DNA from 3 places in the Pseudoalteromonas sp. HL-AS2 genome. Region 1 is predicted to be linked to each of the others. Evidence: predicted binding sites of a transcription regulator. Region 1 holds the regulator's gene; each other region holds the start of a gene.

The links. The regulator sigma-54, encoded in region 1, starts transcription at its own class of promoters, with help from an activator protein. The targets are predictions, from matches to a motif close to GTTGGCACGNNNNTNGNNT.
Region 2: a site for sigma-54 is predicted at 2,892-2,910, ahead of RB215_RS16530 (diacylglycerol kinase family protein). Genes of this name have one in related genera too.
Region 3: a site for sigma-54 is predicted at 2,667-2,685, ahead of RB215_RS00080 (EF-hand domain-containing protein). Genes of this name have one in related genera too.

What each region holds. Positions count from the first base shown of each region.
Region 1 covers NZ_CP133571.1:2,664,394-2,668,720, forward strand. The annotation lists gene lptA (lipopolysaccharide transport periplasmic protein LptA) at 1-254, shown strand, start outside; gene lptB (LPS export ABC transporter ATP-binding protein) at 251-976, shown strand; gene RB215_RS12430 (RNA polymerase factor sigma-54) at 1,046-2,539, shown strand; gene hpf (ribosome hibernation promoting factor) at 2,566-2,853, shown strand; gene ptsN (PTS IIA-like nitrogen regulatory protein PtsN) at 2,858-3,310, shown strand; gene rapZ (RNase adapter RapZ) at 3,332-4,177, shown strand; gene RB215_RS12450 (HPr family phosphocarrier protein) at 4,221-4,327, shown strand, end outside.
Region 2 covers NZ_CP133572.1:366,491-370,817, reverse strand. The annotation lists gene RB215_RS16550 (efflux RND transporter permease subunit) at 1-53, shown strand, start outside; gene RB215_RS16545 (efflux transporter outer membrane subunit) at 53-1,465, shown strand; gene RB215_RS16540 (TetR/AcrR family transcriptional regulator) at 1,617-2,252, shown strand; partial or broken gene RB215_RS16535 (HupE/UreJ family protein) at 2,323-2,676, opposite strand; gene RB215_RS16530 (diacylglycerol kinase family protein) at 2,976-4,327, shown strand, end outside.
Region 3 covers NZ_CP133571.1:17,770-22,096, forward strand. The annotation lists gene RB215_RS00065 (YigZ family protein) at 1-87, shown strand, start outside; gene RB215_RS00070 (TrkH family potassium uptake protein) at 137-1,588, shown strand; gene RB215_RS00075 (flagellar brake protein) at 1,628-2,299, shown strand; gene RB215_RS00080 (EF-hand domain-containing protein) at 2,768-2,980, shown strand; gene RB215_RS00085 (calmodulin) at 3,131-3,343, shown strand; gene RB215_RS00090 (EF-hand domain-containing protein) at 3,412-3,627, shown strand; gene trkA (Trk system potassium transporter TrkA) at 3,703-4,327, opposite strand, start outside.

The sequences.
Region 1 (4,327 bases):
AAGCAGATGGCACTGTCATGAGCGCCAGCGCTAACGAAGTACGTTACGATGTAGCGAAACGTTTTTTAACCCTGGTAGGAGATGCAAACATTTCTCAAGCTGGGCAAAAAATTACGGCTAAAAGCATCACCTATGATATAGAGCAACAGCTTATAAGTGCTGAAAAAGATGAAAACTCAACTGATCGGGTACACACTATTTTAGTGCCTGTAGACGTAAAAAAAGAACAAAAACTCAATAAAGGTCAGCCATGAGTACATTAAAAGCAGAGCTATTAGCAAAAAGCTATAAAGGCCGTGAAGTTGTTAAAAATGTAGGACTTGAAGTAAAAGCTGGCAGCATTGTTGGTTTACTTGGCCCAAATGGCGCAGGTAAAACCACTACCTTTTACATGATTGTAGGCTTAGTACCTAGCGACAAAGGTAAAATATTAATTGATGATAACGATATTACCTTACTTCCTATGCACAGCCGTGCTCGTTTAGGTATTGGTTATTTACCACAAGAATCTTCTATTTTTAGAAAGCTCACTGTGTATCAAAATTTAATGGCTATTTTAGAAACGCGTAAGCAACTAAATAAACAAGCCAGGGAAGAAACCCTAAATAGTTTATTGGACGAATTTAGCCTGCAACATATTCGCGACAGCTTAGGTATGGCGCTATCTGGTGGTGAACGTCGCCGCGTAGAAATAGCACGTGCTTTAGCTGCAGATCCTAAATTTATATTGCTTGATGAGCCCTTTGCTGGCGTGGATCCCATTTCAGTACTCGATATTAAAAAAATTATAGAACACCTTAAAAATCGTGGTATTGGCGTACTAATTACCGACCACAATGTAAGGGAAACCCTTGATGTTTGTGAAAAAGCCTACATTGTTTCTCATGGGGAGCTAATTGCATCTGGTACTCCTGAATTTGTATTAAACGATAAAACAGTACGTGATGTTTATTTAGGCGAGCAGTTCAAACTGTAATATTTATGTTATTACTATAAGCATCTGCTAAGATTAATCATATCAATTTATAAGGATTGTTAGAGATAAATGAGGCAATCATTACAGCTGCGCATGGGCCAGCAACTTACAATGACTCCGCAACTGCAACAGGCTATTCGCTTATTGCAGCTTAGTACCTTGGATCTCCAGCAAGAAATACAAGAAGCACTTGATAGCAACCCATTACTTGAAGTTGATGAACAAGATTACACGGAAGAATCAGCAGGTAAAAACGAGCAAAAAGCAGATGACATTACTGTTAGCGCCTCTGCTGACGACACCCCAAGCGAGTATGAGCAAGATAGCGGTGAAGCACTAAATAAAGACACCATAAGCGACGACATGGCCATGGATGTATCATGGGATGAATATATGAGCGCAGCGCCTGCCTCTTCATCAGGGCCAATGCCTGAAGATGAATCTATTTATCAAGGTGCATCAACCGAAACCCTGCATGAATACTTAATGTGGCAATTACAGCTCACCCCTTTTAGCCCTACCGACGAAGCTATTGCCATAGCTATCGTTGAAGCCGTAGATGACTCTGGTATTTTAACCCTCAGTTGCGAAGACCTTTTAGCAAGCTTTAATCAAGAAAGTGATGACGAACACGAAGTAGAACTAGATGAAATAGAAGCAGTGCTAAAGCGCATTCAATTATTTGATCCTGTTGGTATTGCAGCTCGCAGCTTGCAAGAATGCTTATGCATTCAATTAAATCAATTTGATAAAGACACCCCTTATATTAACGAAACAAAAATGGTGTTAACTGATCATATCGATTTACTCGCTGCTCGCGACTATCGTACGTTAATGAAAAAAACTAAGCTCAAAGAAGAAGAGCTTAAAGAAATAATGACACTTATTCATACGCTTAACCCTAAGCCTGCGGATACTATTGTCAGAGAAGAGTCTGAATACGTTATACCTGACGTGTCTGTTAAAAAAATAAAAGGCCGCTGGGTGGTAGAGCTAAACCCAGATAGCATGCCAAAAATACGTGTTAACAGCCAATATGCGGCTATGTCTCGTACAGTAAAATCCAGCGGTGACAGCCAATTTATTCGCTCGCACTTACAAGAAGCTAAATGGTTTATTAAAAGCCTAGAAAGTAGAAACGAAACCCTCCTGAAAGTAACTAATTGTATTGTTAAGCAGCAACAAGCGTTTTTTGAACATGGCCCAGAAGCCATGAAACCTATGGTTTTAAACGATGTTGCCGAAATAGTTGAAATGCACGAGTCGACTATTTCACGGGTCACTACGCAAAAATATATGCACACTCCACGTGGCATTTTTGAGCTTAAGTACTTTTTTTCAAGCCATGTAAGCACCGAAAATGGTGGCGAATGTTCATCAACTGCCATACGTGCCTTGATTAAAAAGTTGATAGCTGCAGAAAACTTAGCCAAACCATTGAGTGATAGCAAGATTGCAGATATATTGGCTGAGCAAGGAATTAAAGTAGCTAGACGGACAATTGCAAAATATCGCGAATCTCTGGCTATTCCCCCGTCGAATCAACGTAAAAGCTTGATTTAAGACGTACAACAAAGAGGAAAATGCTGATGCAACTAAACTTAACTGGTCGTCATGTAGACATTACAGACTCATTAAGAGACTATGTAAATAATAAATTTGCAAAGCTGCAAAGACACTCAGATCACATAACTAATGTGCATGTTATTCTCGATGTAGAAAAATTAAGTCAAAAAGCTGAAGCAACAATTTTTGTAAGTGGCGCTGAGCTATTTGCATCGACCGAACACCAAGATATGTACGCTGCCATTGACTCGTTGATTGACAAACTCGATCGTCAAGTAATTAAACACAAAGAGAAGTTTGCTCGACACTAACACTATGAAATTAAGCTCACTTATATGCCAGGACTGCAGCAAAGCTGTGGTCCTTTTTAATAGTAAAAAAAGAATTTTAGAATTCATCAGTGAACTCGCGCATAAAAAAATGCCGTATTTACCTCAGCAAGATATTCTCACTGCTTTATTGGCAAGAGAAAAGCTAGGTAGTACCGGTATTGGCCGAGGAATAGCAATTCCACATGGCCGTATGAGCGGGGCACAAGAGCCTCTTGCCTTAATTTTAATAAGCGAAACCGCTATTAATTTTGATGCAATTGATAATCGTCCAGTTGATATTTTTGTTGCGCTTATAGTGCCCGATGGCGATAACCAGCAGCACTTGAAAACACTAGCCACAATAGCTGATAAACTAAACGATAAAGAGTTTTGTAAGCAATTGCGTGCGGCAAAGTCTGATGAAGCGTTATACCAAGTTATTTTGGATCAATCCTAGTTACTAATAAAGGGGTGGTAAATGGAATTAATTATTATAAGTGGCCGATCAGGTTCTGGTAAGTCAGTTGCTTTACGTGTTGTAGAAGATTTAGGTTACTATTGTGTAGATAATATTCCGGTAAATTTGCTGCCTTCATTAGTGCGCAGTGTCTCTGATAACTACGATAAAATAGCCGTTAGTATAGACGTGCGTAACCTGCCTAAAGATCAGCAGCAGTTTAACGATATTCTTGAGTACTTGCCCGACTTTGCTAAACCAACGTTATTTTATTTAGATAGCGACGATCAAACGTTAATCCGCCGTTATTCAGAAACGCGTCGTTTGCACCCGCTTTCGATTGATTCGCTACCGCTAGATTTAGCAATAAAAAAGGAAAAAGAATTACTCGATGTACTCGTAACGCGGGCTGATCATGTCATTGATACAACCGATTTAAGTGTGCATCAACTTGCTGAATCTATGCGTGAAACCATACTCGGTAAAAAAGACAAACAGCTTATCATTACCTTTGAGTCGTTTGGCTTTAAGCATGGTATTCCCAAAGGTGCTGATTATGTTTTTGATGCGCGTTTTTTACCAAACCCACACTGGGAACCGGAGCTCAAGCCTTTAACTGGATTAGATCAACCAGTAAAAGATTATTTAGCTAGTCATAGTATTGTGCAAAAATTTACTTGGCAAATTCAAACCTTTGTACAAACGTGGTTACCACACCTAGAGCGTAATAATCGCAGTTATTTAACCATTGCTATTGGTTGTACTGGTGGTCAGCACCGCTCAGTTTATTTAGCGCAAACAATTGGTGAAAGCTTTGCTATGTCTCACCCTAATGTAAAAATTCGCCATCGCGAGCAAGAAAAATAATTCAATTTAAATAATCATCTGTTCAGCTTAAGTAGAGTATCTTATGCGCTTAGAAAATACATTTTTAATAAAAAACAAGCTAGGCCTGCATGCTAGAGCTGCTACCGTATTAGCACAATTAGCGGTACAATTTGACGCATCTATTACCTT
Region 2 (4,327 bases), on a different replicon from region 1:
TACGTAAAACATTCTCAAGTAAATCGGCTGTAGCAACGAAGGAGAGCGAATAATGAACTTAAAAACATTAGGTTTAAACGCACTTACTTTAGCTGTATTAACGGGGTGCCAACTTGCCCCAGAGCAACAAGAAATAGCTTTACCTGTGCCTGATGCGTATGCATCGGGTGCAGAGCAAGCGCAAGCTATGCAGCTAAATTGGCAACAGTTTTTTAACGATGAAAAACTGCAAGCGTTAATTGCACAGAGCCTTGAGCATAATAAAGACTTACAAATTGCTGCATTAAATGTGCAGCGCGTGCGTGGCTTATATCAAATAGAAGACTCGGCATTATTTCCATCGCTTGATATAAATGGCTCTGGATCGCGTCAGCGCTTGCCGGGTGATTTATCGAGTACTGGTGAGCCGCGTATTAATTCGCAGTACAGTGCTACCGTAGGTATTACCTCGTATGAGCTTGATATATGGGGCAAGGTGCGCAATCAGTCAGCGCAAGCACTGCAAACCTTATACTCTACGCAGCTGAGCCAATACAGTATGCAAGTGTCGCTTATTGCTGAGCTTGCTAATGCCTGGCTTAACTATGCAACCGACCAGCAGCTATTAGCACTGGCCGAGGAAACCCTAACGTCGCAACAGTCGTCGCTATCACTTACTCAACAAAGTTTTGATTTAGGTGCTGCATCAGCAATTACCCTAGAGCAACTTAAAAGTACGGTTGCTACAGCTAAAGTTGATATAGCAAAGTATAAGCGTTTATTAAAACGCGATAAAAATGCGCTTGATTTACTAGTAGGTAATAGCGTTGCCAGTGATTTACTGCCAAATGCGTCACTTAATCATTTACTCGACTTACCAGAAGTACCAGTTGGTTTACCGTCTGATTTACTCACGCAACGCCCTGATATTAAAGCGGTTGAGCATCAGTTGTTAGCGGCTAATGCAAATATTGGTATTGCGCGTGCTGCGTTTTACCCAAGTATTAGTTTAACCGCTAATGCGGGTACTGCATCAAGCGACTTAAGTGGTTTATTTGATGGTGGCTCGGGTACGTGGAGTTTTGTACCTACTATTAATTTGCCTATTTTTAATATGGGCCGTAACCAAGCTAATTTAGATGTTGCTAAAGCGGCGCAACAAATAGCGCTTACCACCTATCAGCAAAAAATTCAGCAAGCGTTTCGTGAAGTTGCTGACGTACTTGCAGATAGAGAAGGTTATAACGCCCAGCTAAGCGCACTTGAGCAGTTAGTGCAAAGCCGTCAAGCAACCTTTGATATTTCGCAAGCGCGTTACGACAAAGGTGCCGACAGTTACTTGCAAGTTCTTGATTCGCAAAGAACTTGGTACAGTGCCCAACAGCAGTTAATTACGGGTAAGCAGGCATTACTTGCCAGTAAAATTAACTTATACAAAGCAGTTGGCGGCGGCTGGCAAATTACCTCACCAGCGGTGCAAGATTAAGTAGTCTATATGGTCTATAGCTTTTGCTATAGGCCATCACTAGAATGTTAAATTTATAATACTTCTAATTTAACAGCGCTTTATTTGCTGTAACTAAATATTTAGATGCAATTGGTTTTTATAATAGACAGGTTAAATAGTGGAGTTGTAAGTGACCCATAAAAGTAAAAGACATGCAGATCCTGCATTAGTCGAAGCACGGCGCACACAAGTACTAGATGCTGCAGCAGACTGCTTTCGTCGCAAAGGCTATCATGGGGCAGGCATGGCTGAAATTGCAAGAACTGCGGGTATGAGTGCCGGCCATATCTATAACTACTTTGAAAGTAAAGAAGCAATAATAGAGAGTATTATTGAGCAAGATATGCAAGAAATGTTTTCTATATTTCAAGAATTTGAAGAGCAGCCTGGCGATATCCTCACAATACTTTTAGGCAGTTTGCACAAAGGAGTGCAAAGGCATATGGATACCGGGGCGTGTGTAATCGATTTAGACATGATGGCAGAAGCGGCCAGAAACAATAAAGTGGCTACGTTACTACACGAGGCTGATACCCAAGCGCGCGATAGAATGAGACAGTTATTAATTAGCGATAGAAGCTTGTTAAAATCACACTCAGAGCAAGAACTCGATAGCCGTATTAATGTTATTTTTTCGATGATGGCGGGCTTATTTCTTCGAAAAATGCTCTACCCAGAACTCACCGAAGAAACAGTATTAATAGCACTTCGCCCAGCGATGAAAACGCTACTCATGCCTTTTGAAGTGCATGACGAAGTACTGTAAAAAGTACTGTAAAAAGTACTGTAAAAAGCACTATAAAAAGTGCTCAAATTGGTATTAGGGCGGTTACAGGTTAAAACCGCTCGATTGACCATTGTAATGCAATCAGTGCTATAGCAAATGAACCCACCGGCATTAACCATTTCTTATACCACTGATAGCCTCTTATGCTGATTAACACCGGCAATGCTATGAGTAAAATACTGAGCTGACCAATTTCTACCCCTAAGTTAAATGCCACAATACTCAATAGCTGATAATCGCTCGACAGCCCCAACTCACCCAATACACTGGCAAACCCCATGCCGTGCAATAAACTAAATGCAAATGTTACCCAGCCTAAGCGCAATACCAGTGGCCATACATTATTAAGTGCAGCAAAAAGTACTGATAGGGCAATACCTAGCTCTACCCAGCGGCTATTAGGGTATGTGTTTGATAGGGTGCGTTATGGCAAGTTTTTATAAATGCTTCTACAATCCAGCCCAATACAAGTGAACAAAGTGTATTTTCCTAATGTGAACAATTAGCCTACTATAGTGTAAAAACAGCAACGTTTTATAAGTGGACTAAAAAAAGGCTTAATAAATAAAAATTAAAGTGTTAATTATCAATAATATAATTAATCAGGGATAAGTGAATGCTGGCGTAAAATTTGCTTTTACAATATTAAGACATGATTAATAAATATAACAACAACGAGTATATATTATAAAAGGAGAACATATGTGGGCTGCAATTAGTTACTTACTATTGGCATTTATACTCATATTTATTGGCTGGGAAGTTAACTCAATTTACTTTTCGATTGTATTTTATTGGAGTGCATTGTCACTACTTTTAGTGGGGGGCGCTTATATATTCGATATAGCAAAAGTGTTTAGAAAACGAGAAAACGGCGTTATCCCTTTTTATATTCGCTGGGCGTTTATTCCTTTTTTATTTGGCGCACAATTATACAATGCGTGGGCTCGTAAGCACGATAAAGTGCCGCCTATTCAAAAGATTAATGAACATTTGTTTTTGGCATGTCGATTATTTCCCTCTGACATAGATACGCTAAAAGAAAACGGTATTACCGCAATACTTGATGTAACGTGCGAGTTTGACGGTTTAGAGTGGAGCTCTACGCAAGAAAACATTAATTATTTAAACATTCCGGTACTCGATCATAGCGTTCCTACGCATTCGCAGTTAAACCAAGCAATTAATTGGATCCATCATCATGTACAAAAAGATCGCCGTGTGGTGGTGCATTGTGCTTTAGGGCGCGGGCGCTCTGTGTTTGTAATGGCGGCCTACTTGCTTAGCCAAAATAAAGATGCCGATGTGCATCAAATACTGGCACAAATAAAAGAAACTCGCGAGACAGCTAATCTTAATAAACGCCAATTACATCACTTAGCTAAGCGCCATAAAAAAGGTGAGTTAGTAATTAAAAACAAAGCATTTTTGATTGCAAATCCAGTGTCGGGCACAAAAATGTGGCAAGACAAACAACACCTAATTATTGCTAGTTTATCGGCTTATTACGACTTAACCGTATTAACAACCTCAAAAGAAGTTAACGGCGTAGCGCTTGCTAAACAGGCAATAAAAGAGCAGCCAGATATTATTATTGCTTGTGGTGGTGACGGCACAGTGACAGAAGTGGCCAGTGTATTAGCGCACACTAAATGCAGGTTGGGTATTATTCCGCTGGGCACGGCTAACGCATTAGCGCATGTGTTAATGGGCATAAAATCAAAATTTATTCCTGTTGAACAAGCCTGTGATTTAATTATTGATGGGCAAACAAGTTTAATCGACACAGCTTATTGTAACGACGAGCTAATGTTACTACTGGCAGGAATTGGCTTTGAACACTCCATGATTGAAAAAGCCGACCGTGAAGCTAAAAACAAATCTGGGCAACTGGCCTATTTAAATGGTTTTTTACAAGCTTTTGGTGAACAAAAAGCACAAGTATTAACGATAAAGCTTGATGATAACGAACCAACGCAAGTGAGTACCAATAGTTTTATTGTTGCTAATGCCGCACCCTTTACTACTTTGCTAGCTCAAGGTGGCGGGCAGCC
Region 3 (4,327 bases), 570 kb from region 1:
ACTATTGATAGCCGCCAAGCGACGCAAGCAATTCAAGATATTTTTGATTTAAGCCACGGCGCGGTTGAGTTAACCATTAAAGAGTAAGACAATATCTTACTCGTTAAACTTACTAATAATAAAAGCGATACGCTAAATGCAATTTCGTACCATTATAAAAATCCTTGGGCAACTTGTTGCACTGTTTAGTATTACCATGGTGCCTCCGGCAATCGTGTCTTTAATTTATAAAGACGGTGGTGGTGTTCCTTTTGTTTTGGCTTTTATTTTTAGTGTCACTATTGGCTTAATGGCTTATTACCCTAACCGCCACGAAGATGGCGATTTAAAAGCGCGGGAAGGGTTTTTAATTGTTGTGTTGTTTTGGTTGGTACTTGGCGCGTTTGCATCCTTACCGCTGATATTTTTACAAGAGCCAAACCTATCACTGGCTGATGCGGTATTTGAAGCGTTTTCGGGGTTAACCACCACCGGAGCAACGGTACTAACCGGTATAGAGTACTTGCCTAAATCGGTATTATTTTATCGCCAACAACTACAGTGGTTTGGCGGTATGGGGATCATTGTGTTGGCGGTTGCTATTTTACCTATGCTAGGGGTTGGTGGTATGCAGCTATATCGCGCCGAAATACCAGGGCCAGTAAAAGACTCTAAAATGACCCCGCGAATTGCCGACACTGCAAAGCACCTTTGGTATATATATGTGTCAATTACGCTTGCGTGTACCTTGGCATATTGGATTGCAGGTATGGATTGGTTTGACGCAATAAGCCATGCGTTCTCAACGGTCGCCATTGGTGGGTTTTCTACTTATGATGCCTCTATGGGGCATTTTGATAGCCCAGTAATTAACTTTATTTGTGTGTTCTTTTTAATTATTGCAGCCATTAACTTTTCACTGCATTACGCTGCGGTAGCAAGTAGAAATATCAGTGTTTATATTCGCGACCCTGAGTTTAAAGTGTTTTTATGTATTCAGTTAGCGCTGGTGGTGATTTGCTTTACCGTGCTTTCGTCTCATGAAGTGTATGCCAATGGCGATGAAACACTCGACCAAGCGCTATTTCATGCTGTTTCAATTAGCAGTACGGCAGGATTTGCCACCGATAACTTTTCGGCTTGGCCATTATTTTTACCAATACTGCTTATATTTTCGAGCTTTATAGGTGGCTGTGCGGGCTCTACCGGTGGCGGTATGAAAGTGGTGCGCGTATTCTTACTATACTTACAAGGCGTGCGAGAGCTTAATAGGCTAGTGCATCCTCGGGCTATATATTCTATCAAGTTAGGCAGCAAAGCGTTGCCAGACAAAGTAGTGGAAGCTGTATGGGGGTTTTTCTCAGCGTACGCATTGGTGTTTATAATTATTATGCTAGCGCTGATGGGAACCGGTATGGATAACATTACAGCATTTTCTGCTACTGCAGCGTGTTTAAATAACCTTGGCCCGGGCTTAGGAGATGTTGCATCGCACTATGGGTCTATTAGTGATGGTGCTAAATGGTTGCTTACCATTGCTATGGTATTTGGCCGTTTAGAAATATTTACTTTATTAGTGCTGTTTACGCCTACATTTTGGCGCGGATAATTTAATTGTTAGTTTATAAATAGTATTAGGGAAAAGGATATGCCAACAACTAACCTAGAAAAGTTACACCAAATAATGTCTGGTGCCATGGTTGATCTTGAAATTTTAACACCAACAGCCAGCAAGCGTGTAAAAACAGAGTTTATAGGTTTGCTCGAAAATCGATTTATTATTTTAAACTATCCGAGCTCAAAGCGCCTGCCTACAGCAAGCGACTACCTGCACGATGGGGTAATGGTGGTAGTAAGAGCACTAATAGAGGGAAGTGGTGGGCAGGTTATCGCTTTTCGTCAGCAAATAATGTCAGTTGCATCTCATCCCGCACGCTTACTTTTTATTAATTACCCAAAGCAAGTGCAGTTATTCGATTTACGCTCGCAAACTCGTATACCTACCTTATTATCGGCCAAGCTAAAACTTAGTGATGACAGGATACTCGACGGGGTAATTAAAGATATTTCGCTAACGGGCGTAAAGTTTGATCTTAAAGACAAAGCCCAGGCCGAAAACATTAAAGGGATGCAATGCTCAATCATCCTCGATAGCAGTAATAAGCAAGTTAAAGACTTTCAGGGAGAAATTTGTAGCGTGAAAGAACACGTTCAAGGTGCTTACTGTGGAATAAAGCTATTAGCCAGCGAAGAAGAAATGAAAAGCTTTATGGGGGATCACTTTATTGACCCTTCAATACTCCAATCAGAAACCGAGTAACTGTACATTTCGCTATTTTGCAACAAAATAGCGATTTATTAAATTTAATTTTAAATAACGCATACCTGCATTGATAAAAATAAAATAATCGATAAAAAACAATTATTTATAAAAATAAAAGCTATTGGTTATTTTCATTTCAAAAATTATTCAGCTGTAACCGAGTTGAATACCCCAGCTAAACAGTCTCCTTACAGTGTGTATTTATAATCTGTGGCGTTTTTTGCTTTTTGTAAGGCATTGAATTTGTTCGAACTTATTGTTTGGGGTTAAAGTGTGTTGCAAAAAGGCAACAAAAATAGACAGTTAATTATCACCTTTAAGTGCATGTTACCTTTAACTAATTGAAGTTATTGATGTTTTAAATGTTGGCATCGAAGTTGTAATAGTTAAGCTGTATTGCATTAAACGTGATTTAAAGTGAAGCACTTAATCGCAGTTAACATAAACTTTGAAGGAAGATTGATTATGAAAACATTAAATAAAACGTTAGCACTTATCGCTCTAGCATCGTCATCAGCCGCTTTTGCAGCAAGTGATTTTGATACCCTTGATGTAGATGGTAATGGCGCAATTAGTCAAAGCGAAGCTGCTGTTGATGCAGAGTTAATGAGTATTTTCTCAGAGCTTGATAGTGACCAAAACGGTGAGTTATCAAAAGAAGAATTTTCTAAAGCATAAGCAAAATGCAAGGTTGATAAAATTCTGTGTTGCCAAAGACAACCTAAGTAAGCAAGGGAGCTTATGAAAAAAGAATAACAAGGAAAGTATAAACCTTAGTATATCTAATTTTTTGATAAAGCATTGAATAACATAGTAAAGGATTAAATTATGAAACAGTTAAATAAAGCACTCGCACTTATCGCTCTAGCATCGTCATCAGCCGCTTTTGCAGCAAGTGATTTTGATACCCTTGATGTAGATGGTAATGGCGCAATTAGCCAAAGTGAAGCGTCGGTAGATTCCGATTTAATCGCACAATTTGCAGAGTTAGATACAGATGGTAACGGTGAGCTTTCTAAAGCAGAGTTTGCTAACTACTAATTACTTTTTCGGTTATTTTTCACAGCCAGGGATTTCTGAGAAGGACCTCTCATTTTTAGGAGATTATTATGAAAGTATTAAATACATCACTTGCGATTTTAGTTTTAGCGTCTTCAGCAGCAGCCTATGCAGCAGTGGATTTTGCCTCTTTTGATACCAACGGCGATGGTGTTATTTCTCAGCAAGAAGCTGCGGCAAATACACAGTTAGTAAAAATATTTGATCAGCTAGATACTGACGGTAATGGCGAACTTTCTAAAGAAGAGTTTGCCAAAGTACAATAAAGCTTTAGTACCCTATATTAAAAAAGCAGCTTAACTAAGCTGCTTTTTTGTGTTTAAAGTACCAACAATGTACTGCTATAAAAATATAGCGCTCACCTGAAATAGTTTTTCTACAATATTAATGTGCTTTTTATCAATTAAGAACATGATGACATGGTCGCCCGACATAATAATGGTATCGTCGTGGGCAATAAGCACGTCGTCGTTACGTACTACAGCACCAATAGTAGTACCTGCTGGGAGTTTTATATCCCTTACAGTTCGGCCAACTACTTTAGATGTATTTTCATCACCATGGGCAACAGCTTCAATAGCTTCAGCTGCACCTTTGCGTAGTGAATATACGTTAACAATATCGCCGCGGCGAACATGAGTAAGTAATGCCGAAATAGTGGCTTCTTGTGGTGAAATTGCAATATCAATATCGCCGCCTTGTACTAAGTCAACGTATGCACTGCGTTGAATAAGTACCATGGTTTTTTGTGCGCCCATACGTTTTGCTAGCATGGCCGACATTATATTTACTTCATCATCGTTGGTTACAGCAATAAACACATCAACCTGATCTATATGCTCTTCTGACAATAGCTCTTGGTCTGACGCATCTCCGCAAAAAACAATCGTGTTGTCGAGCATTTCAGAGAGTTGCTCGGCGCGCTCTTTGCTGCGCTCAATTAATTTTACACTGTGATTTTTTTCC